Regions from separate parts of the Arthrobacter sp. NPDC057013 genome, predicted to be linked through region 1. Evidence: predicted binding sites of a transcription regulator. Region 1 holds the regulator's gene; each other region holds the start of a gene.

Region 1 (10,067 bases):
AGTTCCTCAAAGTGCTCGACGGCGAAGCGGACGTCGCGCAGGCGGCCGACGAGACCATCGTGGCCACCCGGCAGTTCGCCCGAAGGCAGCTCACGTGGTTCCGCGCCGATCCCCGCATCAGCTGGCTGGACTGGCAGGACCCCGAGCTGGCGGCAAAGGCCGCCGACCTCTGCCGCTGAGCCCCAACGCACTGGAAGAGAAGCCCCCATGACCGTCACCGTTGCCACCACGCCCAAGCGCACCCCGCGGCGGAGCCTCACCGTTGCAGTCGCCTCGCTGCTGGGCGCGACGCTGTTCTGGGCCGGCAACTACGTCGTCGGGGCTGGCGCCGTCGAGAGCATCGACCCCCTCAGCCTGGTCCTGCTGCGCTGGTCGCTGGCCCTGGTTCCGCTGCTGGCCATCGCCCAGCTGGTGGAGCGCCCGCAATGGCGCCAGGTGCTGGCCGCATGGCCGTGGCTGATCGCACTGAGTGTATCCGGGCTGCTGGGCTACAACCTGCTTCTGTACACGGCCCTCGAGCACACGGATGCATTCAACGCATCCCTCATCAATGCGTTCAACCCTGCGCTGATCACCCTGGCCGCTGCTGCTTTCCTGCGCGAACGCCTGACCCGCCGGGCAGTGGGCGGCGTCCTGATCGCTCTCGTCGGCGTTCTTCTGGTCCTCAGTAACGGGGACGTTGGCAAGCTGCTGCACGCCGGATTCGGCACCGGTGAGCTGTTCATGATCGGGGCAATTACAGCGTGGTCCACCTATGCGATTATCGGGCGCCTCGCCCCGCCGCTGCCGCCGATAACCGCCACGGCCATCCAGGCCGCGATCACCATCGTGGTGCTCACGCCGTTCAGCCTCGCTGCCGGCGGTCCGGCCCTCCCGTCCGGGCAGGGTGCCATCGCTTCCCTGGCCTTCATAGCGATTTTTCCTTCGGTGCTGTCCTACTTGCTCTGGAACCGCGCGCTGACGGTCATTCCCGCGGGCAAGGCGGGAGTGTTCCTTAACCTCATCACCGTCTTCACGGCCTTGTTCACCATCCTCTCCGGACACCCCTACACCGTTGCCCAGGTAGCAGGCGGAGTGATTGTCATCGCCGGCATCCTCCTCACCAGCGCGCGCGGACTGGGTGCTAAAGCTGGACCGTTTTTCGGGCGCCGCCGGCGGGCGGGTAACCTTGAACCATGAATGAAACCCTTGCAGAAACAGCCCGGCCCGCCGCCACCACGCTGAGCGGACTGCGGTTCTCCAAGGGCCATGGCACCGGCAACGACTTCGTCCTGGTTGCGGACCCCGAGGGCGTGCACGCCATCTCCCCGGAGCAGGTCGCCCAGCTGTGCGACCGCCACCGCGGCATCGGCGGTGACGGCCTCATCCGGGCCGTCCCGTCCCGTCTCCTGGACGAGGGCCGGCAGATACTCGCCGAAAACCCCGACGCGGAGTGGTTCATGGATTACCGCAACGGTGACGGATCCCTGTCGGAGATGTGCGGCAACGGTGTGCGCGTGTTCGTCCACTTCCTGCTGGCCGAAGGCCTGGTTGAGCTGCCTGCCGGCGGCTCGCTGACCATCGGCACCCGTGGCGGCGTCAAGACCATCGTCCGCTCAGGTGACGGCTACGCCGTCGACATGGGCCCCTGGGAGTTCATCTTCCCGGACGAGGCGGCGGCCCGCGCCATGGATTCGTTGGTCAGTGCCGACGGTCTCGAGGTGCCGCGGCCGGCGCTGTCCGTCAGCATGGGCAATCCCCACACGGTCGTCGCACTGGCGGAGTTGTCCGAACTCCGGGACACCAGGCTCTTCACCGCCCCGCATGTCGACCCGACTCCCGCACATGGCACCAATGTCGAGTTTGTCGTCCCGGCCGAGCCTCTGGTGCACGACGGCGTGGGCACCGTGACCATGCGAGTCCACGAACGCGGCGTGGGTGAAACGCAGTCCTGCGGTACCGGTGCCTGTGCCGCGGCGGTGGCCATCCGCCACTGGGCCGGGCAGGGCGCCCCGGATGCCTGGCAGGTGAAGGTGCCGGGCGGCGTCGTCGGTGTGAAGTTCTTCACGGTCGCCGGCGGCCGTGAGCACGTGGAACTCAGCGGCCCGGCAGCGATCGTCGCTACCGGGACGCTTTCCTGACCCGCAGGATCCTGAACGACTTGGACGTGCTCTCCCGTGTCACAGTAAAGGTGTCGTCCAGGACCTCCGCCAGCCAGCGCTGAAGCGAATCCGAGCCCAGGTTCTTCTGCACCACCAGCCACGCCGAACCGCCCGGTGCCAGCCTCGGCAGCCATTGCAGGAGGAGCGAGTGCAGTTCATCCTTGCCGATCCGGATCGGCGGGTTGGACCAGATGGTGTCGAAGCGGATCCCGGGGTCGACGCCCTCCGGTGTGCTGGCCGCGACGTTGTTCAGTCCAAGCAGTTCGGCATTCCCGTTCGTGAGCGCGATGCAGCGTTCATTGACGTCCACCGCGTACACCTGCGCGTGCGGTGCCCGCAGCGCCATGGTCAGGGCGATGGGTCCCCAGCCGCAGCCGATGTCCAGCAGGTTTCCCTGCGGGGCGGGCGCGGGGACCTCGGCCAGCAGGATGGCCGTTCCCTTGTCGATGCCGTCCGGGCTGAAGATGCCGGAGGAGGTCTGCAGCTTCCGCGTTTCACCGGCCAGCTCCACTGTGAGGGGCTTGCGGGTGAACGGCCCCGCGGGTGAGGCGCTGAAATAGTGGGCAGACTCCATAACTGGCCAGATTAGTGGGCCACCCGCCTGATGGGAAACCGGCCGGCTGCCAAAACCGGCCCTGGTGTTCTGCTATCCTTGTAGGCATGTTCCTGATTTTTGAGTAGCCGGCTTTCTTTGCCCGCGGCCTTCAGCCGCCGGTACCGGCCCGGGGCTTCCTTCCGGTGCGATGCAGGTTTTCAATACCTTCCGCCCGGAGCGCATTTTGAACAAGCGCAGCCCATCCAGCACTCGATCAGCCCACTTCCCGCCGGCCCAGCGCGTCCGCTGCCGGCATGTCAGGAGCACCTCTATGACCCCTCGCAGTCAGCCCAGCGCGAATACCGCAGCCAAGGGCGCCAATCAGCACTATTCTGAAGATGCAGAACCTTCAAAGGAGACCATGACCAATCAGCAAAATTCCGGATCCGAGCCAGCCGCCCAGGACATGAGTCCCGAGGAGATCCAGGCTGTCATCGACCGGATTCTCGCCAAGGACGTCCCGGCCAAGAACGCAGCGGCAGCCGACGGCAGCCGCGCCGACAGCAAGGGTGTCCTGGGCAAGGCGCAGGCCATCTCGCAGCTCGCCGAAGAGCACAGCACGTTCGACGGCGACCAGCAGGACCTCGAGGAACGCCGGGCACTGCGGCGCACGGCCGGGCTCTCCACCGAACTGGAGGACGTCACCGAGGTCGAATACCGGCAGCTGCGCCTGGAACGCGTTGTCCTTGCCGGCCTCTGGAGCGAGGGAACCCTGGCTGACGCCGAAAACTCGCTGCGCGAACTCGCAGCACTGGCGGAAACGGCCGGTTCGGAAGTCCTCGACGGGCTGGTCCAGCGGCGGGCCAAGCCGGACCCCGGCACCTTCCTCGGCGCGGGCAAGGCTCTAGAGCTCAAGGACGTCGTGATGTCCACCGGCGCCGACACCGTCGTGGTGGACGCCGAACTCGCGCCGTCCCAGCGGCGCGGCCTTGAAGACATCGTCAAGGTGAAGGTCATCGACCGCACGGCCCTCATCCTGGACATCTTCGCCCAGCACGCCAAGAGCCGCGAAGGCAAGGCCCAGGTGGAGCTGGCGCAGCTGGAATACCTCCTCCCGCGCCTGCGCGGCTGGGGCGAATCCATGTCCCGCCAGGCCGGTGGCCAGGTGGGCGGCGCAGGAGCCGGCATGGGCTCGCGCGGTCCCGGTGAAACCAAGATCGAACTTGACCGGCGACGGATCCGCACCAGGATGGCCAAGCTGCGGCGCGAGATCGCCGCGATGAAGCCGGCACGGGAGACCAAGCGGGCCAACCGCCGTCGTAATGAAGTTCCGTCAGTGGCCATTGCCGGCTACACCAACGCCGGCAAGTCCTCGCTGCTGAACCGCCTGACCGACGCCGGCGTGCTGGTGGAGAACGCCCTGTTCGCCACCCTGGACCCCACCGTCCGCAAGGCCGAGACCTCCGACGGCGTCGGCTACACGCTGGCGGACACCGTGGGCTTCGTCCGGTCGCTTCCCACCCAGCTGGTGGAGGCCTTCCGCTCCACCCTTGAGGAAGTGGCCGATGCCGACCTGATCCTGCACGTTGTGGACGTGTCCCACCCGGACCCGGAGGGCCAGATCGCCGCCGTGCGCTCGGTCTTCGCCGAGGTGGACGCCCGCAAGGTGCCCGAGATCATCGTCCTGAACAAGGCCGACGCCGCCGATCCTTTCGTGGTGGAGCGGCTGAAGCAGCGCGAGCCGCGGCACGTGGTGGTTTCGGCACGCACCGGGGAGGGCATCGCCGAACTGCTCGCAGCCATCAGCGAGTCCATCCCGCGGCCGAACGTCAAGATGCAGCTCCTGGTCCCGTACCACCGCGGCGATCTCATCAGCAAGCTGCACGACTCCGACGCGGAGATCCTGAGCCTGGACCACGAGGAGGGTGGTACACGCGCCGTGGTCATGGTCCGGGAAGGCCTCGCGGCTGAACTGGAATCCTTCAGCACCGATGACTGACGGGGCGGCAGCCGCCGGCGCCGCGGACGATCCCTCCGCCACGGCCGGCGAGCAGCGTGTGCTTGACCTGCTCGACCGCGCGGTGGCGGGCATGGGCGGCCAAAGCCGCAGCGGCCAGCACGAGATGGCCCGTCAGGTGGCCCGCGCGATAGAAACGGGCGACCACCTGCTGGTGCAGGCCGGCACCGGTACCGGCAAGTCGCTGGCCTACCTGGTCCCGCTTATCGCGCACTCGCTCGAGAGCGACAAGCCTGCGCTCGTGTCAACCGCCACCCTCGCGCTGCAGACCCAGATCGTGGGCCGGGACCTTCCCCGGCTGCTGGAAAGCCTCAAACCGGCACTCGACCGGCCGGTGAAGATTGCGCTGGTCAAGGGCCGCGCCAACTACGTCTGCCGGCACAAGCTTGAGGGCGGCTTTCCCTCCGAGGAGCCCTCGGAGGGACAGCTCTTCTCGCTGGGGGAGGACACCAGCGTCCCGCACTTCGCCGCGTCGGTGGGCGGCCCCTCGTCGCAGCTCGGCAAGGAGGTGGTCCGGCTCCGCGAATGGGCCGAGCAGACCACCACTGGCGACCGCGACGAGCTGCTTCCCGGCGTCACGGACCGGGCCTGGCGGCAGGTGTCCGTCACCTCGATGGAATGCCTCGGCTCGCAGAAGTGCCCCCTCGCCGAAGAATGCTTCAGTGAGCTCGCCCGCCATAACGCCACGGAGGCCGACGTCGTGGTGACCAACCACGCCATGCTCGCCGTCAGCGCCTTCGAGGGCCTGGCGGTGCTGCCGGAGTACGACGTCGTGGTGGTGGACGAGGCCCACGAACTCCAGGACCGGGTGACCGGCGCGGTTTCGGGCCAGCTTTCCGTGGCCATGGTCCATGCCGCGGCGTCAGGCGCCCGGAAGCACACCGGCATCACCGTGGACGCGCTCAACACCGCGGCTGCCAACCTTGAGGTGGCCCTCGCCGGCGTTCCCAGCGGCCTGCTGCCTAACGGCCTGAACGATGAGCAGCTGGACTGTGTGGACCAGCTCCGTGAGGCCTGCCGGGCGGCCCTGTCGGATTCCAAGGGAGACAGCAATACAACGGCCGACGGCGGGCGGCAGCTGGCACGCTCCCGCCTCCTGGTGATTTTGGAGCTTTGTGAACGGCTCGTTGCCGCCCGGGAAAACCGTGAGGTGGTCTGGTTCTCCCGGAACAGCACGTTTGACCCGCAGCAGGGATACTCGGCGCCCGACGAGACTGCCCCGGCACTGGTCAACATCGCCCCGCTGAGCGTTGCGGGCCGGCTCCGGGAGGGCCTGTTCGCCGGTCATACCGTGGTGCTGACGTCGGCCACCCTCGCCATCGGCTCTGCCTTCGAACCTGCCGCGGGCGGGCTCGGGCTGGTCGGGGAAGGCGCTCCGAGCTGGACCGGCGTCGACGTGGGCTCGCCCTTTGACTACCCGCGGCAGGGCATACTCTACGTAGCGGGTCACCTGCCGAAGCCTGGCCGCGGCACCTCGCCTGAGGCGCTGGACGAACTCGAGTCACTGATCCGCGCGTCCGGCGGGGGAGCGCTCTGCCTGTTCTCCTCCCGGCGGGCCGCCGAGGAAGCGGCAGACGCCCTGCGCGACCGGCTGGATATCAGCATTCTTTGCCAGGGCGAGTCCACCATGACGGCCCTCGTGAAGCAGTTCGCGGACGAGCCGGACACCTGCCTGTTCGGCACGATGTCATTGTGGCAGGGCGTCGATGTGCCGGGTGGGTCGTGCCGTCTGGTGGTGATTGACAGGATTCCCTTCCCGCGGCCTGATGATCCGCTGATGACGGCGCGGTCGCGGGCTGTTGCCCAAGCGGGCGGCAACGGCTTCATGTCCGTGTCCGCCACGCACGCGGCCATCAGGCTTGCCCAGGGGGCCGGGCGGCTCATTCGGTCCACGGATGACAGGGGTGTCGTGGCGGTGCTGGACTCCCGGCTGTCCACGGAACGCTATGGCGGGTTCCTGCGGGCTGCCCTGCCGCCGTTCTGGCCCACGACCGACCGGAAGACCGCCGTCGCGGCCCTCGAAAGGCTCGCCGGCGCGCAGGCATGAGGAAGCCCCGGGCTGCGGCAGCCCGGGGCCGCAGGTCCTGTCCGCTGGTTACGCACCCATGGTTCTGTGCCGTTGGTTCCCTGGGGACAGGCCCAAAGGGGGCTACAGCGAGCGGAGTACGGAAACCACCTTGCCCATGACCACCGCGTGGTCGCCGAGGATGGGTTCGTACTGCGTGTTCTGCGGCAGGAGCCAGGTGTGGCCGTCCCGCTGCCGGAAGGTCTTGACCGTGGCTTCATCGTCGAGCAGTGCCGCGACGATGTCGCCGTTGACGGCGTCGCTCTGCCGCCGGACCACAACCCAGTCCCCGTCGCAGATGGCGGCGTCCACCATGGAGTCGCCCGCGACCTTGAGCATGAACAGTTCCCCGTGGCCCACCAGCTGGCGGGGCAGCGGCATCAGCTCCTCCACCATCTGATCGGCGAGTATGGGGCCGCCGGCGGCGATCCGGCCGACCAGCGGCACCATGGCGGTGTCCATCGCGCTGGGCAGTTCGGACACGGAGCCGCCCGCCGCGCTGAGGGCCGGGGCTCTGTCAGCGCCGCCGGATTTCGCCGTCCCCGCATCCAGGGTGAGCGGCATCAGGACCTCCATGGCGCGCGGCCGCTTGGGGTCGCGCCGCAGGTAGCCGAGCTTTTCCAGCTGCGAAAGCTGATGGGTCACGCTGGAGAGGCTGGCCAGGCCGACGGTGTCGCCGATTTCCCGCATCGACGGCGGGTAGCCGTTCTCGTTGACCGAACGCTGGATGGTTTCCAGGATCTTCTTCTGGCGGAGTGTAAGTCCCTTGGGGGTCCGCTGAGACCGCGGGCTGCGCTGGGGAGCCTTGCCGTCAGAGGCTTGTGCTGCCATGTTCGCCAACGCCTTTCCGTTCCTCCCGGCCGCGGTAGCTGCTCCGGCCGGGAACTTCCGGCCTGAAAAATGTCAGACCCTGCTGATCAACTGCAGTTGTGGTTGTTCCTTGATTTCCAACGTAGGCCAGCCATACGGCTTTTTCAAACATTTGTTCTAGCGAGTCTCGACTTAATTCGTTGATAGGTGCTAAAACTAGGAAAAGCAAAGTTCGAACATGTGTTCTAGTTAAGGCTGTTTGTCAGTCCGGTGTTCGAACTGTTTGTTCGAACGCGAGGCAGTACAACTTGGTCCAGGAGGGCTCACGCCATGTCAGCTTCAACAGCAGCAACAACTTCCACGGCAGTTTCCCGGCCCGGCAGGCCGCCGCGCCTGCGCCTCACCCGCCGTGGCCGGATTGTCCTGATCGGCCTCCCGCTTGTCCTGCTCGCCGCCGTGCTCCTGTCTCTGACCGGGCTGCTGAACTCGCCGGCCAAGGCGGCGGACAGCGCCGGCGGCCTCTCCGTTACGCCGACGGTCTCGGTCACGGTGCAGCCCGGAGAATCGCTGTGGGCGATCGCCGGCAAGGTCGATCCGAACCGCGATCCACGGGATGTGATTGCGGACATTGTCCAGCTCAACGACCTTCAGGCCGGGAAGGTCATGCCAGGGCAGCAGCTTTTTGTGCCGAACAAGTAGCGCTTTATGCTCCCCGAACCGTATGGTTCCCGGGCGCCGGAACCGTCACAGTTTCCGGCCAGCCCTGCCGGGTACTTAAACTGTCTAGGTGACTGACCAGCTTGAGCGACTGAACCGACTGCCCCTGCGGACCAACCTGAGGGGGCTGTCCCCATACGGCGCCCCGCAGCTTGACGTTCCGATCCTGCTCAACGTCAACGAGAACACCCATGGCGTGCCCGCCGACGTGCGGGCGGCCATCACCGCGGCGGTAAGCGAGGCCGCCACCGGACTCAACCGGTACCCCGACCGCGAATTCACCGAACTTCGGGAAGCCCTGGCGGAATACCTTGGCCACGGGCTCAGCGCGGACAACCTCTGGGCAGCCAACGGGTCCAACGAGGTCCTCCAGCAGATCCTCCAGGCCTTTGGCGGCCCGGGCCGGTCGCTTCTGAGCTTCCCGCCGACGTACTCCATGTACCCGCTCCTTGCCAGCGGCACGGACACTGCCTACATTGCCGGCAAGCGGGCCGACGACTACGGCCTCAGTGCTGAGTCGGCCGCCAGCCAGGTGCGTGAACTGCAGCCGAACATCGTCTTCCTGTGCTCGCCCAACAACCCCACCGGCACGGGCCTGGGTCTGGATGTGGTGGAAGCGGTCTACGGGGCAGGCGAGGCGAGTCAGGCGATCGTCGTCGTGGACGAGGCTTACCACGAGTTTGCCCACGACGGGACGCCCAGCGCGCTCACCCTGCTGCCCGGCCGGGAGCGGCTCATCGTCTCCCGCACCATGAGCAAGGCGTTCGCCTTGGCCGGCGCCCGCCTCGGCTACATGGCCGCGGCTCCCGAGGTGACGGACGCCCTCCGGCTGGTGCGCCTGCCTTACCACCTCTCGGCCGTAACGCAGGCAACCGCCCTCGCCGCGCTGCAGCACCGCGAGGCGCTCATGGCCGACGTCCGGGACATCAAGCGCCAGCGCGACCGGATTGTCGCGGAGCTGACGCGGATGGGGCTGCGGCCCGCGGCGTCCGACTCCAACTACGTCTTCTTCGGCGGCCTGGAGAATCCCCACGTGGTCTGGCAGGAGCTGCTGGACGCAGGGGTGCTCGTGCGGGATGTCGGCATCGCCGGCCACCTGCGGGTCACCGCCGGGACTGAGACGGAAACCACAGCCTTCCTGGAAGCGCTGGAAAGCATCCTGGCCCGGCAAGCTGCACTTCCGGCCTAAACTTGACCATGGACCGGGTCAGGTCCGCCCCCAATCCTTCATCAAAGGACATCTATCACCATGAGCGACACCGGAATCAAGGGTGCCGAGGCACGGACTGCACGCATGGAGCGTGCCACCAGCGAATCTTCCGTGCTGGTGGAGATCAACCTCGACGGCACCGGAGTGTCGGACATCAGCACCTCGGTCCCGTTCTACGACCACATGCTGACGGCGCTGTGCAAGCACTCACTCATTGACATGACCGTCAAGGCCACCGGCGACACGCACATTGACGTCCACCACACCGTTGAGGACGTTGCCATCACGTTCGGCGAGGTGCTGCGCACCGCGCTGGGCAACAAGGCTGGCATCCGCCGCTTCGGCGAGGCGACGGTGCCCCTGGACGAAGCCCTCGCACACGCCGTTGTCGACGTCTCCGGCCGGCCCTACCTGGTGCACGGCGGCGAGCCTGCCGGCCAGGAGTACCACCTGATCGGCGGCCACTTCACGGGATCGCTGACCCGGCACGTCTTCGAGGCAATCACGCTGCACGCCGGCATCTGCCTGCACATGAACGTCATCGCCGGCCGGGACCCGCACCACATCGTGGA
Region 2 (10,067 bases), on a different contig from region 1:
CGTTAGGAGCGGACGGTCTTTCGCCCGCGTGCCCGTTGGATCGGGCGGTGAATATTCGTGCCTGCGGGCGAGAACGGGGTTTCTGGCATGGCGGTTATCTGCAAGGCTGGGGGCATGAACTACTTCTTGGAGTACACGATTCCCGCTGCCCCCGACGACGCCGAATTCGAGTTCCCGCACGACGAGATCCGCCCCGGGACCATCATTCCACTCTCGGAGACCAATGCCGACGTAGTGCACACTCCCGAGCTTCCTGCCCGCACGGGCATCATCGGTGCCACCGTGCCCGAGGCGAAACTCGAAGCCGAGCAGCTCATCACCCACAGCCGTGCGACGGAGGCGTCCCTGTACGAGGACCCCTCAAACTCGCTGCAGGCCGGCGTGGGCACCCTGGTTGCCACATTCACTGAAGGCCGCGGCTGGCAGGACGCCTAGCAGTCTCTGGTTTTCGTTTACCGAAGCGCCTGGTCCCGAATTGGGCTGGGCGTTTTCTGCTTTGAGGGGCGAAGCTAGGGAACCGTCGGTGCCGGCAGATCATGGCGCGGCTGGAACTACCAACATCCTGGCAACTTCCGGCTGTCGGTCCGGGCTGGCAGGTAGGCGCCTCGGATCGACTTGCTCGTGGACGCGGGCGTGGCTGTCCTAGTTGATACTGCTTCTGTGTTCTGCCGGCCCGGCCTGTCTTGTGGGCGGGTTCATGTTTTGTGGTGGTGGTTTTGTCGGGGTTGTTGGCGTGGGTCGATGTGGGGTGGGGGTATGAACCAGGGGATGCCGTTTTTGACGTGGATTTTCCATTGTTCCTTGTGGATCAGGTGGTGGTGGTGGGTGCAGAGGAGGACGCCGTTGTCGGTGCTGGTGGGTCCGCCTCGGGACCAGTAGGTGATGTGGTGGGCTTCGCACCAGGGTGCGGGGATGGTGCAGTTGGGGAAGGCGCAGCCTTGGTCGCGGGTGTTGAGGGCTTTGCGGATGTGGGGCGGGAAGATCCGGGTGGTGCGGCCGATGTCGAGGATGCGTCCTTGGGAGCCGAGGAGGATGGGGATGATGTCGGCGTCGCAGGCGATTTTGCGGATGGTGGAGGCGGTGACGGGGCCGGTGTAGGTGAATGTTCCGCTGCCGGTGGGTGTGGTGTAGAGGTTGGTGCCGGACCGGTTGATTTCGGACCAGTTGATGCCGGGCGGGTCGGTGGTGGCGTTGTTGGTGCTGGGCCGGGTGCCTGTCGGGGCGTCGGTATCGGCTGCCTGCCGGGTGTCTGTGGTGTCGGGTTCGGGCCAGGGTTCGCTGGGCTGCCAGGTGCCTGGCAGGAGTACGGGACCGCTGGGTTGCCATTCGTTGGGCTGGAGTCGGTCTGTTGGCGGGGTGTTGGGTTGGTTTCTGTTGTAGCGGGGGCCGCGGTTGCCGGTGGTTTGGATGCTGTTGAGGAGGTCCCGGTAGCTGACGGTGACCATGACTTGGGGGCGGAGTCCTCCGGTGGTGGGCAGGGTGCCTGCGGCGAGGGCGGCTTTGGACGCGCCGACGAGGCCGTCGAGGCGTTGCTGGGCGGGGGTGCGGCGGTCCGGGTCGGGGAGCGGGGTGGGGGCGTTGAAGGCCGCGTCGGGCTCGATGGCGGGGCTGTCGCTGCCACTGCTGCTGCCCTCTTGGCCAGGGCCAGGGGCAGTGCCGTCACCGCCATTCCCGCCGTGGTTGCCGTCGTGGGTGTCCGCGCAGTTGGTGGTGTTGGGTGGGGTGGTGCGGGGGTTGGTGGCGGTGTTCATGACGGTGGTGAGGACTTCGTATTGGTCGGTGGTGGCGCGGATTTCGAGGTGGTGGAGTCCGCCGCGTTTGTGGTGGAGGAAGACGCCCTGGCGGTGGCGGAGGTTTTCTTCGGAGGGTTCGGTGCCGTCCTGGTCGAGGGCGTCGATCCAGCGGTGGGCGATGCGGGTGAGGAAGTCGTGGTCGTTTTCGATCGCGGTTTGGGTGAGGCTGTGTTCCATTGCGGCGATCAGGGCGGGGTCGGGGGTGTGGCGGACTTTGTCCAGGGCGGTGGTGATGGTGGTTCCGGCGCGGGAGGAGATGATGCCGGCGGTGAGGGCTGCTGCGGTTTCTTCGCGTTCGGGTGGCATGGGGCGGCCGGTGAGTCCGGTGCGGGGGAGAGTGGCGGTGGCGAGGGCGAGGCGGCGGCGTGCTTCGGGGGTGCTGATCCGGAGCCGGGTGCGGAGGAACTCGGCGGTGTTGTGGGCCCCGTCATCGGCCGGGGACCAGCCCACCGCAGACGCAGACGCAGCGGCAGGGGCGGCCAAGGATGGCCGGCCTGCGGCGGCTGTGACGGCTCCAGCAGCTGCGGCCGGCTCGGACGGCGGGGCGTCGGGGGCCGGGGCGGTTTCGGGTTCGGTTCTCCAGCCGGTGGTCCATCCGGGTACCTGGCCGGCGGTTTGGGCGGCATTGATCGCCTCGGTCCTGGTCCGGTCCACCGCGCCGGCGGCGAGGACCTGGAAGTATTCGACGCGGCGGGACAGTTTCTCGGCCAGTTCCGCGAAATCGGCTGCCTGAAGGAAGTTGGCCGCGGCCAACTCCTCCGTCGCCGCGGCGGTCGCCGCGTCCAGCAGTGCCAGGGACGCCTTCAGATCAGGCGTTGCCAGCGCCGGGGACGCCGGCTCAGCCGGTGCCGTGCCAGCTGCTACCGGACCTGAAATCCCGAAAGGCGCTGCAGCAGAACTGGACCCCACCGCCATGCCGGCGGCAGCACCGCCGTCGGACGCGTCCTTTACCGGCGAGTCGGAACGGGAACCGGCAGCCTCAGAGGGAACGCTGCGAAGCCGGCCGCCACGCAGCAGGGCGGCAGCGCGAAGGCTCCGGACGTCAGTCCCGGCCGCGATGTCCGCTCGATCCTCCCCAAAGGCTTCCATAGGAAAACTATCTCAACGGTGTCTGACATTCTTTGGGGTGTTTAGCGTCGCTTCGGACCAAAAGCGAAAAAACTTTTGAAAATTTTTTGGCCCGGTCATTTGAGCCGCATCTCCACCTGGGCGGGCGCGGGTACTCAGGGGTGGCGCACTCCGACGCCAGCCAAAATGTCGCGGTAACCTTCGCGGAAGGACGGGTACTTGTACGAAAACCCTGTTCCCCGAAGCAGCGCGTTGCTGCAGCGTTTGTTTCCGCCGCGTGCGTCGCCCAGGGAACCCGGCGGGGGGACGTCCAACCCCAACTCAGCCGCCAGGAAACGCAGGACGTCGCCCAACTCAGCCGGATCGCTGTCCACGCCCAGATACACCGGCCGGAGCGCGTCAGGCATGGTGAGCAGATGCACGATGGCGCCGGCTGCGTCGTCGCGGTGGATGCGGTTGGTGTACCGCGGCTGGTCCGGAATGACGGCGGCGCCGGTTCGAACCTGGTCGATAAGCCGAGTACGGCCCGGTCCGTAGATCCCGCCAAGCCTGAGCACGACAGGTGCGGTCCTGGTCCCGTCGAGCCGCTTCAGCAGCAGCTCCTCTGCTTCACGCATGACGCGGCCCGAGAAACCCGCAGGGTCCGGCGTCGTGGATTCATCGATCCAGCGGCCGCCGGCGTCGCCGTACACAGCGGTGGACGAGACGAAGAGGACGCGGTCGGGTGCAACGCGGTCGCGTTCGAGGGCGTCGAGGACATGCGTCACCCCGTTCACGTAAGCGTTCCGGTATGCCTCTTCTGTAGAGGCATCCGCAGCCACGGCGATGACGACGGCGGTAGTGTCCTCCGGGACACGCGGCAGTTCGGCGGTGCTCAAGTCGGTGGCGGCGCCCTCGATCTCAGCCGGCAGCTTGTCCGGCGAACGGCGCCAGCCCACCACCCGGTGCCCCGCCGCGGCGAAGCGCAGACCTGTCTCGGTTCCGAGGTCGCCGCAACCGGCGAGAAGGATAGTCACAGCAGGACTCAGAGCGCCGGGACAGGGAAGAAAACGCGGGGGTCCTGCAGCAGCGCCGGGTAGTCGAACTCCGACCGGTCGATGATGTCGGTGAGCTGGAAGTTGCGTCCGAAGCGCCCGTCGTCGAGCGTGATGGGCCGGCCCACAACCATTCCGACGGCGAACCTGCTGCCGCCGTCGAACGGCACGGCGACCGGCGACTTGCCGGGAAGCGTTGAGAAGGCTGCTTCCTGGCGCTGACGCTTCCTCGACGGCTTCTTGACGAGCGGTTTGGCCGGTGCCTTCTTGGCCACCTTGGCTGGGCGGCGTGAAGTTTCCTCCGCGTAGACGAACTGGTATTCGTCGCCGTCGGATTCTCCGGCGCCCGACCCGGAACCGGCGCCTGACCCGGAACCGGGGCCAGCCCCGGCGGAACCGGAAGCAGCCGCCCGGCCCACCGCAGGCAGCCCGATCTTGTCCAGCTGCTCGGGGTCGCCGTGGCCGACGTGCTCGCGAAGAATCCAGAGCACCTCACCCTCGGGGTCCTCCGGCAGGAACTCGTGCCGGGGTTCCGGCCAGACGTACTCCAGGCCGTGCTCCGTGCCCGGGAAGACGTCTTCGTAGAAGTGCGGGTCCTTGCGGATGAGGTTGGACCGGTGGCTCAGATGGAATTCGGGGTTGCCGAGCCACGGCGGAAGCAGGATCTTGGCGGCGTAATCAGGATGCGCGGCCTGCGGGGCGAACTCGCGGATGTTGTCGCGGGTGTTGTCGGCGAAGCCGCGCTTGGTCCATTCGTCCACCATGGCCAGGCCATACAGGGTGAGCGCTGGAACGTGCCCCATCCACATACGGATGGCGGGGTGTGACTGCCATCCGTATTCCGGGATGACCAGCGCGCGGAGTGTCTGCAGCGCTTCGACGCGCTGCTTGCCGAGCCGGGGTGTGTCCAGCGCGGCCGCGCTTTGCCGGAAATCGGGGTAGGGAAGGAAGGTTTGCATCCCTTCAGTCTGCCGTCCTTGGCGCCCTGTGCCAATTGAAGTGCCGGACGGCACAACCAGCGGCCAAAATGGACCGTCCAGTGTTCACATAGTGGACCCATGCATGCGCAAGGTTGATTAATCCCCTAAGATATCCGAAACCTCAACAGCGTCTGGAAGCCAACTCATGACTCTTACCTCTCCCGCGCCCCTGTCGTCCGCCCCCGCGGAGGCGAATTCACATGCGTCACAGGAGCCTCAACTGTTCGTTCCGAAGTACGGCCAAATGCTGGGCGCCGACGCGAACGGGATCCTCGTTCTCGACGAGTTTACTCTGGACCCGGCTGCTGCGCGCAAGGACCAGCACCGTTTCCGCACCGCGCTTGCTTCCGTTGCGCTGACCCTGCGCCGGCTCGTGGCCCTGCGCGTTTTCATTGCAGTGGTGGCCGTCGCCAACCTGCCGCTCTTCCTGATGTCCACCGGCTGGTGGATCTACGCCGTTTCGCTTGCCTTGGTCATCGGCGTCCATGCCGCAGTGAACTGGCTGAACAAGCACGAGCCGCGCGTCAAGCAGCGCCACGAACTTGAGCTGCACCTGCACCGCGAACGCAGCGACAACTACCGCAAGGTGCGCGACGCCGTGAAGTTCGTCGTCGACAGCCCCGCCCGCGTCAACGAGCACCTCTACCTCGAGCTGCTGCACGCCAAGCGCGTTGCCCTGCACCTCGCCTCCGGTACTGTCGCCCTGCTGGACACCAGCGACGACGCCGCCTGGAAGGTGCGCATCGTCCGGGAGCTTCCCGCGGCCTAAGGCCGAATACTGACGGTTCCAGCCGTCACGCTGTAGAGATTTAAGAATGACGCCGGGCGTCCCCACTCAGGGGGCGCCCGGCGTCGTAGTTTCTGGAGGCAGAGCCAAGAAGGCCGGGCGCAGAAAGTCCGGAACACAGAGACGCCAGACAAAACAACGCCGGGCGGCCCCCGGAAAGGGACCGCCCGGCGTCGAGCTTCAAGGGAAGTGCCGCTAAGCGACCGACCGAGCAGCCTAGGCCGGGAGCTGCAGAACCTGGCCCACGAACACGAGGTTCGGGTTGCTGATCGTGTCAGCATTGGCGTCGGCGAGGTGCTGCCAGCCGCCCTGGATGCCGAGCTTGTCGGCGATCTTGCTCAGGGTGTCGCCGTCCTGGACGGTGTAGGTCTCGCCGCTCACCGCGATGGCGGCAGCGTGACGCGCCTGGACAGGAGCCTCGGCCACCGGGGCCTGGGCAACGGGTGCGGTCTGAACCGGAGCCTGGACGGGTGCGGCCTGGACCGGAGCGCTCTGCGGCAGGATCTGCGGCGCCGGAGCGCCACCGCCGCCGGCCAGGCCGAGCTTCGCGGAGCAGGCGGGCCATGCGCCCCAGCCCTGGCTGGCCTGGACCTTTTCGGCCACGGCGATCTGCTGGGCGCGCGAAGCGCTCTGGGGTGAGCCGGTTCCGCCGTAAGCGGCCCAGGTCTGCGGGGTGAACTGCAGGCCGCCGGAGAAGCCGTTGCCGGTGTTGGTGGACCAGTTGCCGCCGCTCTCGCACTGGGCGAGGGCGTCCCAGGTGGAGGCGCTTGTGGCGGTGGGTGCTGCAGCGTTGGCGGCAGTCGCGGAGAGCGCAAGGGTTGCGGCGGAAACGGCGGCCAGGGTGACACCACGGCGCGCGGCAGTGCTGAGAGTGGATTTCTTCATTTTGGGATGCTCCTGAGGCCACCCGCGCTCGGTCCGTCCCCGGACGTTGTCGCGCTACTGCCCGCCCCTGACGAACTAGAGGTCATTTCGGTGTCCGCCGGCCGGGCAGTAACTGGTGGAGGCGGCACCGGGCATTCATGGGCCCGCGTTGCGCGGGCATGTGCCCCAGCCTAGAGGTGTCGCGCGCCGTTATCAAATCGAGATAATCATTGACAGTCAAGCGGTTTTAGGCAGTCGGAGCTGCCGGGCACGGGGACCGGAGTGCTGCTATTCGGCACTCCGGCCCAGCGCAGAAGAGCCGAGCGCGGAAGCCAGGTACGGCGCCGTCCGGCTGTCTGGTGAACCGGCGACGGCGTCGGGCGTTCCGGCGGCAACGATCTTGCCGCCGGCATCACCACCGGCCGGCCCGAGGTCGATCACCCAGTCCGCTTCCGCCACCACGTCCATTTCGTGCTCCACAACGACCACCGTGTTTCCGGCGTCGACGAGGCGCTGGAGCTGGGCCATGAGGAGGCGTACGTCGGCCGGGTGGAGCCCTGTGGTGGGTTCGTCCAGCAGGTAGAGAGTGTGGCCGCGGCGTGCCCGCTGCAGTTCGGTGGCGAGCTTGATGCGTTGGGCTTCACCGCCGGACAGTTCGGTGGCGGGCTGGCCCAGCCGCAGGTAGCCCAGCCCGACTTCCCGGAGCGTCTGCAGGCTGCGGGCCGCCGAGGGAACCTCCGCGAGGAATTCCGCGGCGGCATCAACTGTCAGGCCCAGGATCTCGGCCACGTTCCTGCCGTTGTAGGTGACTTCGAGGGTTTCGGGGTTGTAGCGGGAACCGTCACATTCCGGGCAGGGCCCATAGCTGCCGGGCAGGAACAGCAGTTCGACGGCCACGAACCCCTCGCCCTGGCAGGTTTCGCAGCGCCCGCCGGCCACGTTGAAGGAGAAACGCCCGGCACCGTATCCGCGGGCCCGGGCTTCGTCTGTGGCGGCGAATTCCTTGCGCACGGCGTCGAAGAGTCCGGTGTAGGTGGCCAGGTTGGACCGGGGCGTGCGGCCGATCGGCTTCTGGTCCACGGTCACCAGCCGGTCCACGTGGTGCAGGCCGGTAACGGTTCCGACGCTCAGCGGCGTGCCGGGGCCGCCGGCGTCCACGGGCTGGTCCCCGGCGGTTCCCCCGGACTCCGGGCCGTCCGCGCCAGCGTCGCCGTGCAGTTCGGATCCGACCACCTCAGCCAGCACGTGGCTGACCAGCGTCGACTTGCCCGAGCCGGAGACTCCGGTGACGGCTGTGAGGACCCGCAGCGGGATGGACGCGTCGAGGCCGCGGAGGTTGTGGCGTGAGATGTCGTTCAGTTCCAGCCAGGCACCGGGCTCCCGACGGCGGCCGGTACGGACGCCGCTGCCCGGCCTGTTGGCGCCGGGCTCACCGGTGCCGTGCGCACGGTCGTTGGACGCCCCGGCGCGGGGACCGCCGGCGGTGCTGTCGCCGTCGTCGGTTTCAGCGTCACCCAAACGGCCGCGAGAGCCATCCGGCACGAGGAACGGGCGCGTGACGGAAGCCTCGACGTCGGCGAGGCCGGCCACAGGGCCGCTGTAGAGCACCTCGCCGCCGCCCTCTCCGGCCCGGGGACCCACGTCCACGAGCCAGTCGGCGCGGCGCACGATGTCCATGTTGTGCTCCACCACGAACACGGAGTTGCCCGACGATTTCAGCTGCTCCAGCACCGTCAGCAGTGGCTCGGCGTCGGCGGGGTGCAGCCCGGCAGAGGGCTCGTCCAGCACATAGACCACGCCGAACAGACCCGAGCGCAGCTGTGTGGCGATCCGGAGCCGCTGCATTTCGCCGGGGGAGAGCGTGGGAGTGGGCCGGCCCAGTGCCAGGTAGCCGAGCCCCAGGTCCAGCAGGACAGTGATCCGCTGGAGGAGGTCGCGTGTGATGGCCACGGCCACCTCGTTGCTTTCGCCGGAGGACAGCTTGCGGGAGGCGGTTCCGGCGGCCTTCAACTGGGTGGTCGGGCGGATGATGTCCGCCAGTTCGGCCATCGGCACGGCGTTGAGGTCGGCGATCGTCCTGCCGGCGAACGTGACGGCCAGGGCCTCGGGGGTGAGTCCGCTGCCGCTGCACCGCTGGCAGGGGCCGGTTTCCATGAAGCGGAGCACGCGTTCGCGCATCGTGTTGCTCTTGGAATCCGCCAGAGTGTGCAGCACGTGGCTCTTGGCGCTCCAGAACTTGCCCTTGTACGGCTTGGCCACCCGGTCGCGCTGCGGGGTAATTTCCACGACCGGCTGCTCCCCGGTGAAAAGGATCCAGTCGCGGTCCTTCCGGGGCAGGTCCTGCCAGGGCGTGTGGACGTCGTAGCCCAGGTGGGTGAGGATGTCGCGCAGGTTCTTGCCCTGCCACGCCGTGGGCCAGGCGGCGATGGCTCCGTCCCGGATGCTCAGCGACGGGTCGGGAACCAGCGAGGCTTCGCTCACGGTGTGTGCGACGCCCAGGCCGTGGCACTCGGGGCATGCTCCGGCGGCGGTGTTGGGGGAGAAGGCGTCCGAGTCCAGCGGGCTCGCCCCGGCCGGGTAGCTGCCGGCGCGCGAGAACAGCATCCGGAGCGAGTTGGACAGTGTGGTCACCGTTCCCACCGTGGAACGGCTGCTCGGTGTGCCGCGGCGCTGCTGAAGCGCGACGGCGGGCGGCAGCCCGGTGATCATCTCCACCTTGGGGTTGTGGCCCTGTTGGATGAGGCGGCGGGCGTACGGGGCGACGGATTCGAAGTACCGGCGCTGGGCTTCGGCGTAGATCGTGCCGAACGCCAGCGAGGACTTGCCAGATCCCGAGACGCCGGTGAAGGCCACGATCGCGTCGCGCGGGACGGCCACGTCCACGTTGCGAAGGTTGTTCTCACGGGCACCGCGCACCCGGACAAAGCCGTCGGCAGAGTGGTGGGCGCCGGTTTCCGGGCTCCAGTCCAGACCGGCCAAGGGATCAGCATACTCTTCAGTCCGCATCTGTTCGACTCTAGCGGTGATGGCGGATCCGGGGACTATTCTGTCGGGGTGAACACTTACGACGCCGCCGCCGAACCAATCGATCCCGCTGCTCTTTCAGGTCAAACCGGCCCTTCAGATCAGACTCTGCCTTCAGCTGAAGAGGAGTTGGTGGCGCCCCCGTCGCCGATGCCCTTGGCGGAGCTCCACCTTCACATTGAGGGGACGCTGGAGCCGGAGCTGATCTTTGCGCTCGCTGAACGGAACGGGATCGAGCTGCCGTATGCAAACCTGGACGAGCTGCGGAGCCGGTACGAGTTCACGGACCTGCAGTCGTTTCTCGATCTGTACTACGCCAACATGGCCGTGCTGCGGACCGAACAGGACTTTGCGGACATGACGCGGGCCTACCTGACGCGGGCCGCGGCGGCCGGGGTGCGGCATGCGGAAATCATGATGGATCCGCAGGCACACCTTTCGCGCGGAGTCGCTCTGGAGACCTGCGTGAACGGGGTCGCCTCTGTCCTCGCCACCTCTGAGGAAGAGTTCGGCATTT
Region 3 (10,067 bases), on a different contig from region 1:
CCCGCCTGCCAGGCTTCGGCGCCGCCGCCCAGGCCTGCCGTGACCTGGGGTTCGAACCGCTGATCCGCAAAGCGGGAGGCCGCGCTGCCGCCTACCACGAGGGCACCCTCATCATTGACCACGTGGAGCCGCACAGCGACGCCATCGCCGGAGCCAAGGGCCGGTTCGCTTTTTTCGGCGAGATGCTGGCGGGGGCGCTGCAGAGCGTGGGCGTGCACGCCGCCGTGGGTGAGATCCCCGGGGAGTACTGCCCCGGTGAATACAGCGTCCACGGCTTCGACCCCGTTGCTCCCGCGCACCGGATCAAGCTGGTGGGCACGGCCCAGCGTGTGGTGTCTGGCGCCTGGCTGTTCAGTTCCGTCGTCGTGGTGGAGAACTCGGCGCCCATCCGCGAGGTGCTTACGGCCAGTTATGGGGCCCTGGGGCTGGACTGGGATCCGGCGACCGCCGGCGCGATCAATGACCTCGTGCCCGGCCTGAACGTGCAGGCCATCGAGGATGCTGTGGTCCGCACCTACGCGGACTACGCGACGATGGGCCAGGCGGACTTCAGCAGCCTCCGCGCGTAGTGTTGCACTCTGCCTTTGGCGCGGCCTTTGCCGTGGACCGTTTATTCGGTGGCTGAGGGAATCTGGCAGATCATCAGGACGTTTCCGTCCGGGTCCCGGAAGTTGAACCATTGGTCGTCGTTGACGTCCGTGAGTTCCACGCCCCGGGTTTGCATGAACGCGTGGGCCGCGTGGATGTCCGCAGTGTTGAAGTGGAACGCCGGAACCTGGAAGACGGCGCCGGGGGAGTAGATCCTGCTGTCCAGGACCAGGCCGGCCCCCTCCATGGGGAGGATGTACAGGTGGTCCAGCAGGACCTTGTCATCGGCGGGCACGCCGAGCATGCCGCAATACCAGTCACGGGCTTCCTCGATATCGCTGACGGGGACAAAGACGGTGCCGATCTGCGGGGAAACTGGGTTCACAGCAATCCTTTGGAACGCGGGACGGAACTCGAACTGTAACGCACCGGACTGGCCATCGCCGGAAGCGTCGCCGGGCCCGGAATTTTCGTACCCAGAGCTGTCGATTTCAAACGCCGGGGAGAGGACGATTAAGGAACAGCCGCTGAAAAAAGGAGGTCGGTGATGTGCTATTCATCGCGGGCGGATTTCGGCTGGGACACCCGAAAGGATACCGTCCGAAAGCCTGAGTCGCACCGGGAACCGGCACAGCCGGAAGCTGCGCACGGCAACCCGTTGCCCGTGGACCATCCGGAACCCCGGAGCCACGCGGACGAGACGAGGCTGTGGGCCTTCCTGGCCCGCCGCAAGGAGCCCCGCCGCAGGAAGTCCACGCGCCCGGGCCGGTGCAGGACCGGGTCGACGAAAAGGTCTGAACAAACACGTAGAGGCACCGGATTTCCGGTGCCTCTACGTGTTACTACTTTGGCGTCTGCCCTATGCGGCGAGCCTGTTCTTGACCTCGGCTGCCGACGGGTTCGTGGCGGCGGTGCCGTCCGGGAAGAGGACGGTGGGGACGGTGCGGTTGCCGCCGTTGATCTGCTCCACGAGCTCGGCCGTGCCGTCAACCTCTTCGATGTTGATCTCGGTGTAGCCGATGCCCTGGGCATCCAGCTGCTTCTTCAGCCGATTGCAGTAGCCGCACCAGGTGGTCGAGAACATGGTGATGGTGCCGTCTTCGGGGGTAAAGTCCACGGGCTCTCCTCGGATTGATATGGTCCTGTCGGTTTCCTTCCCCACAACCGTAACCCGGGCGCCGGTATTCCCCCGCCTCTGTTGCAATGGCATGCTGGTGCCATGTGTGGACGTTACGTCATGGCCCGGGCGGTGGGGGATCTGCTGGCCGAATTCGACGCAGAACTTGAAAACGAAACTGAAATCCCGCCGTCGTGGAACGTTGCGCCCACCGACGGCGCTCCCATTGTTCTGGAACGGCTTATCGACGGCGACACGGTCCGCCAGTTGCACGTAGCCCGCTGGGGCTTGGTGCCCTCCTGGGCAAAAAGCCCGGCCATTGGCGCGAAGATGATCAACGCCAGAAGCGAGTCGGTCCTCGAAAAGCCGGCGTTCCGCAAGGCCGTCCAGTCGAGGCGCTGCGCGGTCCCGGCGGACGGCTACTACGAATGGAAGCAGGGCGAGGGCCGCAGTAAGCAGCCCTATTACGTCCACCCCCGGGACGAGTCCGCCATCGCCTTCGCCGGACTGTACGAGTGGTGGAAGGACCCGTCCGTGCCCCCGGGTGAACCCGCCCAGTGGATGCTGTCCATGTCCATCATGACGGCGGACTCGCCGCCGGCCGGAACCGAAGGGACGGTGTTCGCCGAACTCACTGCCCTCCACGACCGTGTCCCGCTCCCGATGAGCCGCGACACCATGGCGGCGTGGCTTGACCCGCAGGTGGATGATGCCGCCGGCCTCGTGGACCTGGTCCGCTCCGGCGTGAAGGAAGTTGCCGCCGGCTGGCGGGTGGATTCCGTGGGCAAAGCGGTGGGGAACGTCCGCAACAACTCGCCCGAGCTCATCGAGCCGGTGGAGGCGCTCTTATGACGCTGCGCCTCCGGATGGACCCGGCCGGAACCAGGGGCAGGCCTGCGATCAGACGGTGACCCGTCCGCCGTCGTCCACTCTCCAGGTGGGGTTGAAGGCAATTTCCCAGCGGAAGCCGTCAGGATCCGCGAAGTATCCGGTGTAGCCGCCCCACGGCTGGGTCTTGCCAGGAGCCACGACGGCGGCGCCGGCCGACTCTGCCTGTGCCATCACCTGGTCCACCTGCTCCGCGGTGCCCACGTTGTGGCTGAGCGTAATGCAGGGAACGGCGGACGGGGCGTCGACGGCGGCCTCGGCCTGCATCTGCCCGGCATCCCACAGGGAGAGAATCAGGCCGTGGTTGGCCTGGATGAAGATGACTTCGTCGGGAACCTCGCGGTGGACCGGCCAGCCCAGGCCGTCCACATAGAAGCGCCGGGAGGCGGCCACGCTGCGCACTCCCAATGAAATAAAATCGACTCTGGGCTGCATGGTTCGATACTGTCATGATCATGCCCACAAATCACGGAGACGAGAAAAACGCCCAGGCTGACCGGGAACAGCTCGCCGCCGTGCGGATCGCGGTGGATGAGGTGGACGAGCAGATTGTCACGCTGATTGCCCGCCGCGAACGCCTGATCCGGATCGCGGGGACCCTGAAGGGTGATGACGCCGAAGTGCGGGCCCCCGGCCGCGTGGAGCGGGTAATCGAGCACGTGCGCCAGGCCGCCGAGAAAAAAGAAATCGACCCGGACATCGTGGAAACCACGTACCGGGCCATGATCTCGAAGTTCATCGAGCTTGAGATGAAAATCCACAACGACAACAGCTGAGCTGTCTACAGCCGCGTGAACTGTTTTACGATCGCCCCTGAGTTGTCCATAGGCACGCCGGGGCGCGGGGGCGGCTGGTCGGGCTGCTGCCCGGAGCCGCTCGCGGGGGAGCCGACCCTCTAGAGCTTCTCCTCGACGGGGACGCCGGACTGGAATTCCCGCCCGTCGGCCTCGCTGAACGCGGACATGAGGTGGCTCTTATCGAGCCCCATAACCGTGCTCATGGGGAAGTTGCCCGTGATGGTGTTGCCCGAGTGTTCAACGCTGCTGAGATCGAAGTTTTCCTCCGTGCCATCGTGGCTGAAGGAGTAGATCGAGACCGCCTCGCCGTTCATGAACTCGATTCCCAGCCTCCGTTGATGCGAATAATCCGGAGTGGCAGCCACGAGCCCCACAACAAAGGCGCCCGATGCTGGAATGTTGCCGTCGATATCGAACCTGGCCACCAATGTGCTTTCTTTGGCGGCGATGCTTACCTGCTTCAGGAGCGCGTCATTGGAACTCATGGGACCATCCTGCCCTGTGAGCCGCCGTCCGTCCACACCCACCTAGGTTTTGTCCCCGGCCCGGCGTAGACTGGAACTATTCGAATACATATTCGAACGACTGCGTATTATCCGCAGGATGGGATTGGTATCCGGAGGCATCATGGGAACGTTCAGCGAGTCTGTTGACGTCGTCTGCGCACCTACCGGTGAGCCGGCGGAGCTTCGGTGGGGCGGCAGGGAATACAGGGTCTGCGCTGAACCCCTGCGCTGGTACGAACGCCGCCAGTGGTGGGCCGAAGAACGGCGTGCACCGCTGGGAAGCGGCCCAGGGCTTGTGGACCATGAGATCTGGCGTGTGCAGGTCCTGCCGGCCGGCAAAAACAGCCCGCCTGAAACTCCGGCTGCAGAACCGGCTGAACCCCTGACCCTTGACCTGGTGCGGCATACCGGCAGCGGACGCTGGCGCCTGCTCCGGATCCACGACGCCATCAAACCCAGAGACGCACTCCGGCACAAATCAGCATGAGCTTCACTCACCTACACGTTTCCACCGCCTTCAGCGCCCATTACGGCGTCTCCTGGCCGGATGAACTCGCCCAGGCGGCAGCGGCCCAGGGCGCAACCGCCCTGGGCTGCACGGACCGGGATGGCCTGTATGGCACCGTAAAGCACCTCAAGGCATGCATGGCTGCCGGGATTGACCCCGTGGTCGGCGTCGACCTGTCAGTGTTCGACGACGAGGGTGACCACGGGGGCGGGTTGCCTGATGCCCGGGTTTCCAAAACCCGGTTTTCCGCGGACCGCGTCACCGGGCGGGTGGTAGTGCTAGCTCACGGACACAACAACGGGGCAGGGTATAAGGCCCTGTGCCGGCTGATCTCCGACGCGCACGCCCGCACCTCGGGCAAGGCAGGGGGAACTGTGCCGGTCGCCGTCACCAGGGCTGAACTCGCCTCACGCGTCCTGGACCCGGCAACCCTGAAACCGGTGCTCACCGTTCTGTTGGGTCCGGATTCCGACGTCGGCCTGGCACTGGGCGGCCGGCGGTACCTCCGCCCCCGCACCCTGTTCAAGGGCTGGCTGGACGCCATGCCGGCCGGAAGCGTCGCGGCAGAGATCGTCACCCACCTCAGTGCACCGGGGGAGCCCCTTAGTACGGCCCATGCAGTCCGCATGCTCAAGCTGGCTCAGGAGTACGGCGTGCCGGCCGTGCTCACCAACGCAGTCCGTTACTGCGAGGAGGACGGTGCCGCCACCGCCGACGTCCTGGACTCCGCACGCACGCTGAAGTCACTCCCCGAGCTCTCCGCCGCGCCACTGCTCCAGCCCAACGGCCAGGGCTGGCTGAAAACCCCGGACCAAATGGTGGAACTGGGGAAGGAAATTATCCATGCCGCCGGCTACGGGTCCGCCGATGTCCAGGTGCTGCTGACGCAGACTGAGGCGCTCGCGGACCGATGCCGCATGGATCCCGAGTCAGACATGGGCTGGAAGCAGCCGGTGGTCCCCGAGGCCGCCGTCATCGGCATTGAAGGGGATCCGCTGGCAGAACTCGCCCAGCGGTGCGAAGCCGGAATTGCGCGGCGCTTCCCGGGCATCTCCGGGAAGGCGGAAGCGGACATGCGCACCCGGCTGCAGCATGAGCTGAAGATCATTGCCCGCCTCGGCTTTGCCTCCTACTTCCTCACCGTGGCCGAGGTTTCCCGCATGATCCTGGACATGGGCGTGCGGGCGGCAGCGCGGGGATCGGGGGCTTCCAGCCTGGTGAACTACCTGATCGACATCAGCCAGGTGAACCCGCTCCAGCATGACCTGATCTTCGAACGGTTCCTCTCCGGCGACCGGTCCACCCTGCCGGATATCGACATCGATGTGGAAAGCGCGGAGCGGCACAACGTCTACCGGAAGATCTTTGACCGGTTCGGCTCCCAGCGCGTCACGCTGATGAGCATGCAGAACGGCTACCGCGCCCGCGGTGCGGTGCGGGACGCCGGGATGGCGTTGGGCATGGACGACGGTGATGTCGGCGAGATTGCCAAACAGCTATGGCGCTTCTCGGCACGGAAGTTCCGCGAGGCGCTGGAGGAAAAGCCGGAACTCCGCGAGTTCGCCGGACGCGTGGAACAGCGGAACTTCTCCGAGAACCAGCAGCTGGACCTGCTGGTGGACCTCACCGAACGGCTGGACCGCCTTCCCCGCCACATCTCCATGCACCCCTGCGGGGTGATCCTCGGAGATGCCACCCTGCTGGACAGGACACCCGTCCAGCCCAGCGGCCTTGGCCTGCCCATGAGCCAGTTCGACAAGCACGACATGGACCCCATGGGCATGCTGAAGCTGGATGTCCTGGGCGTCCGGATGCAAAGCGCCATGGCCTTTGCCGTGCGGGAGATCATCCGGATCCATCCCTCCAAGGCGGAAGTGGTGGCTGCCGGAGCACATCCCGTTGGACCTGGCGGCAACGGGCCCGACTACATCACCGAGGACGGGCTGATCGACCTCAATGCCGTGCCTCTGGACGATGAGCCGACCTATGAGCTGATCAGAAGCACCCACACGTTGGGATGCTTCCAGATCGAGTCACCGGGCCAGCGGGAGCTGGTGGGCAAGATGGCCCCGCGTGAATTCAACGACCTCATCATCGACATCTCACTGTTCCGCCCCGGCCCCATGAAATCTGACATGGTCAGGCCCTTCCTCGAACACAGGCACGGGTTCGCGCCGGAGACCTACCCGCACCCGGACCTGAAGCCGGTGCTCCAGGAAACCCACGGGGTGACGGTCTTCCATGAACAGATCCTGCGGACCTTCGATGTGATGACCGGCTGCGGGCTGGCAAAAGCCGACGAGTTCCGCAGGGCGTTGAGCAATGACGCCCTGGAAGGCCAGGTTGAGGAGTATTTCCGCCGCGAGGCAAAAGCCATGGGATACAAACCGGACGTCGTGGACAAGGTCTGGGGGACCCTGAAATCGTTCGCCAGCTTCGGGTTCTGCAAAGCCCATGGCGCCGCCTTTGCCGTGCCCACCTACCAGTCGGCCTGGCTGAAGGCCCACCATCCGGAAGCGTTCCTTGCCGGCCTGTGGGAGCACGATCCCGGCATGTACCCCAAGCGGCTCCTGGTGGCCGAAGCACGCCGCATGGGAATCCCCATCCTTCCTCTGGACATCAACCGCAGCGGGGCGGAGTACAGGGTGGAACGGGTCGCGGACGGCCCCGACCGGGGAAAGCTGGGTATCCGGCTGAGCCTCAACGGCATCTTCGGGCTGTCCGGTTCTGAACTGAAGCGGATCGTTGCCGGCCAGCCCTATGACTCCCTGGCGGACCTGAGGGACCGCTCCAGGCTGAGCAAGCCAAGCATCAAGAGGCTCGCCCAGCTCGGTGCCTTTGACGCCATGCACCGGGAATCCGGCGGGACGGCCAACCGGGCAGACCTTATCCAGCACCTGCAAAGCCTGCAGGGCAAGCCGGCAAAGAAAGGCGCCGACATCGTTGAGGGGCAGCTCGCGCTGCCGCTTGGGGACGTCGAACTGCGGAACGTCAAAGCCGGGCTGCCGGAACCCACCACCGTGGAGAACGTCCGGGCTGAGCTTGACCTCATGGCTGTTGACGTCAGCGAACACCTGATGTCCAGCCACCGGCCCCTCCTGGACCGGCTGGGCGTCACCACAGCGGACAAGCTGCTTGGGCTGCGCAACGGCACGGAGGTCCTGGTGGCCGGTGTGAGGATCGCCACCCAGACACCGCCCATGCGCGGCGGCAGGCGGGTGGTCTTCATCAGCATCGACGACGGCACCGGGTGCGTGGATTCCGTGTTCTTCCACGAGGCGCAGGAGCACGCCGGGCCGCTGCTGTTCGGCACCCGGCTGCTGCTTATCCGGGGAACCACCCGGCGGACCGGTCCGCGCGGCATCAGCCTAAGCGCCAGCATGGCCTGGGACCTCAGCCAGGTGGATACCCTGCCCTTCCCTGAACGGGGGACGACCGCTGTGCCTGAGGAAATTAGGCAGCCGGGGCCGCTCGAAGGCATCGGCAGGAACCTGGCCATCACCGGACTGGGAAGCTGACCGCGTTGCCATTTCCACTTGGACTCCGCGGTGTTCCGCCTGGCCGCCGCCGTGGCGCTTTGGTTGGCCGCTTCAGCAACCGATAACATTGACGAGGCTGGCTGTGGTCCCCGTACGCCACAAGCTACGAAGCCTGAACTTTGAATAGGAGACACCCGTGTCAGATGCCCAGCAGATCACCCTCATCGTCGATGGCGAAGAAATGAAGGTGACTACCGGGACCACCGGCGCGGAACTCTTCTTTGAGCGCCGCGACGTCGTTGTGGCCCGGGTCGACGGCGAACTCAAGGACCTGGACCAGCCCCTTCCCGAGGGTGCCGAGGTTGAAGGCGTCACCATCGATTCCCCCGACGGGCTCAACGTACTGCGCCACTCCACCGCGCACGTCATGGCCCAGGCCGTCCAGCAGCTGCGCCCGGACGCCAAACTGGGCATCGGTCCCTACATCACTGACGGGTTCTACTTCGACTTCGACGTCGAGGAGCCCTTCACTCCCGAGGACCTCCGCCAGCTGGAAAAGATGATGCTCAAGATCGTCAACCAGAACCAGAAGTTCGTCCGCCGCGTGGTATCCGAGGACGAGGCCCGCGAAGCGATGAAGAACGAGCCCTACAAGCTCGAACTGCTGGGCAAGAAGAACGACGCCGCCGATGCCGGCGAAGGCGTCAACGTCGAAGTGGGCGCCGGCGACATCACCATCTACGACAACGTCGACCGCAAGAGCGGGGACAGCGTCTGGTGCGACCTGTGCCGCGGACCCCACCTGCCCAACACCAAGCTCATCTCCAACGCCTTCGCCCTGACCCGGTCCTCGGCCGCTTACTGGCTGGGCAACCAGAACAATCAGCAGCTGCAGCGCATCTACGGCACCGCGTGGCCCACCAAGGACGCCCTGAAGGCATACCAGGAACGCATCGCCGAGGCCGAGCGCCGCGACCACCGGAAGCTGGGCGCCGAGCTGGACCTGTTCTCCTTCCCGGACGAGCTGGGCTCGGGCCTGCCGGTCTTCCACCCCAAGGGCGGCATCATCCGCAAGGCCATGGAGGACTACTCACGCCAGCGGCACGTGGACGCCGGCTACGAGTTCGTCTACACCCCGCACATCACCAAGGGGCACCTGTACGAGGTCTCCGGCCACTTGGACTGGTACCGGGACGGCATGTTCCCCGCGATGCACATCGACGCGGAGCACAATGAGGACGGGACCGTCCGCAAGCCCGGCCAGGACTACTACCTCAAGCCGATGAACTGCCCCATGCACAACCTGATCTTCCGCTCGCGCGGCCGGTCCTACCGCGAACTGCCCCTGCGGCTGTTCGAATTCGGCTCGGTCTACCGCTACGAGAAGTCCGGCGTGGTGCACGGCCTGACCCGCGTGCGGGGCATGACACAGGATGACGCCCACATCTACTGCACCCGCGAGCAGATGAAGGACGAGCTCACCACCACGCTGAACTTCGTCCTGGGCCTGCTCAAGGACTACGGCCTGGACGACTTCTACCTCGAGCTGTCCACCAAGAACGAGGACAAGTTCGTCGGCGACGACGCCACCTGGGAGGAAGCCACCCGCACCCTGGCCGAAGTGGCCGAGGCCTCCGGGCTGGAGCTTGTTCCGGACCCGGGCGGAGCCGCGTTCTACGGACCCAAGATCTCGGTCCAGGCGAAGGATGCCCTGGGCCGTACCTGGCAGATGTCCACGATCCAGCTCGACTTCAACCTGCCTGAGCGCTTCGAGCTTGAGTTCCAGGCCGCCGACGGCACCCGCCAGCGTCCGGTCATGATCCACCGGGCCCTGTTCGGATCGGTGGAGCGGTTCATGGGCGTCCTCACCGAGCACTATGCCGGTGCCTTCCCGGCCTGGCTCGCTCCCGTGCAGGTGGTGGGCATCCCGGTGGCGGAGGCCTTCAACGACTACATGTTCGACGTCGTCGACAAGCTCAAGGCTGCCGGCATCCGCGCCGAGGTGGACATTTCCTCGGACCGTTTCCCGAAGAAGATCCGCACGGCCAGCAAGGACAAGATCCCGTTCGTGCTGATCGCCGGCGGTGAGGACGCCGAAGCGGGCGCTGTGTCCTTCCGGTTCAGAGACGGCAGCCAGGACAACGGCGTGCCCGTGGAAGAGGCTGTCCAGCGGATCGTGGACGC

The links. Region 1 encodes LexA, which represses DNA repair genes until DNA is damaged. Its sites were predicted from a motif close to TCGAACANNTGTTCGA; they were not measured.
Region 2: a site for LexA is predicted at 2,946-2,961, ahead of ACFTSA_RS06230 (DUF222 domain-containing protein). Genes of this name have one in related genera too.
Region 3: a site for LexA is predicted at 3,956-3,971, ahead of ACFTSA_RS14525 (DUF6504 family protein). Genes of this name have one in related genera too.

Annotation. Positions count from the first base shown of each region.
Region 1 is NZ_JBHUSE010000023.1:31,853-41,919, forward strand. It holds gene miaA (tRNA (adenosine(37)-N6)-dimethylallyltransferase MiaA) at 1-179, shown strand, start outside; gene ACFTSA_RS21210 (DMT family transporter) at 208-1,179, shown strand; gene dapF (diaminopimelate epimerase) at 1,176-2,120, shown strand; gene ACFTSA_RS21220 (class I SAM-dependent methyltransferase) at 2,101-2,715, opposite strand; gene hflX (GTPase HflX) at 3,098-4,675, shown strand; gene ACFTSA_RS21230 (ATP-dependent DNA helicase) at 4,668-6,740, shown strand; gene lexA (transcriptional repressor LexA) at 6,843-7,589, opposite strand; gene ACFTSA_RS21240 (LysM peptidoglycan-binding domain-containing protein) at 7,899-8,267, shown strand; gene ACFTSA_RS21245 (histidinol-phosphate transaminase) at 8,356-9,474, shown strand; gene hisB (imidazoleglycerol-phosphate dehydratase HisB) at 9,535-10,067, shown strand, end outside.
Region 2 is NZ_JBHUSE010000003.1:139,501-149,567, forward strand. It holds gene ACFTSA_RS06220 (gamma-glutamyltransferase family protein) at 1-6, shown strand, start outside; gene ACFTSA_RS06225 (hypothetical protein) at 115-435, shown strand; gene ACFTSA_RS06230 (DUF222 domain-containing protein) at 696-2,882, opposite strand; gene ACFTSA_RS06235 (SDR family oxidoreductase) at 3,017-3,877, opposite strand; gene ACFTSA_RS06240 (MSMEG_6728 family protein) at 3,886-4,854, opposite strand; gene ACFTSA_RS06245 (hypothetical protein) at 5,021-5,644, shown strand; gene ACFTSA_RS06250 (transglycosylase family protein) at 5,879-6,547, opposite strand; gene ACFTSA_RS06255 (ABC transporter) at 6,815-9,532, opposite strand; gene ACFTSA_RS06260 (adenosine deaminase) at 9,701-10,067, shown strand, end outside.
Region 3 is NZ_JBHUSE010000010.1:88,073-98,139, reverse strand. It holds gene ACFTSA_RS14560 (biotin/lipoate A/B protein ligase family protein) at 1-569, shown strand, start outside; gene ACFTSA_RS14555 (VOC family protein) at 611-973, opposite strand; gene ACFTSA_RS14550 (mycoredoxin) at 1,448-1,705, opposite strand; gene ACFTSA_RS14545 (SOS response-associated peptidase) at 1,808-2,557, shown strand; gene ACFTSA_RS14540 (VOC family protein) at 2,606-3,028, opposite strand; gene ACFTSA_RS14535 (chorismate mutase) at 3,043-3,369, shown strand; gene ACFTSA_RS14530 (hypothetical protein) at 3,489-3,875, opposite strand; gene ACFTSA_RS14525 (DUF6504 family protein) at 4,018-4,383, shown strand; gene ACFTSA_RS14520 (DNA polymerase III subunit alpha) at 4,380-7,922, shown strand; gene thrS (threonine--tRNA ligase) at 8,125-10,067, shown strand, end outside.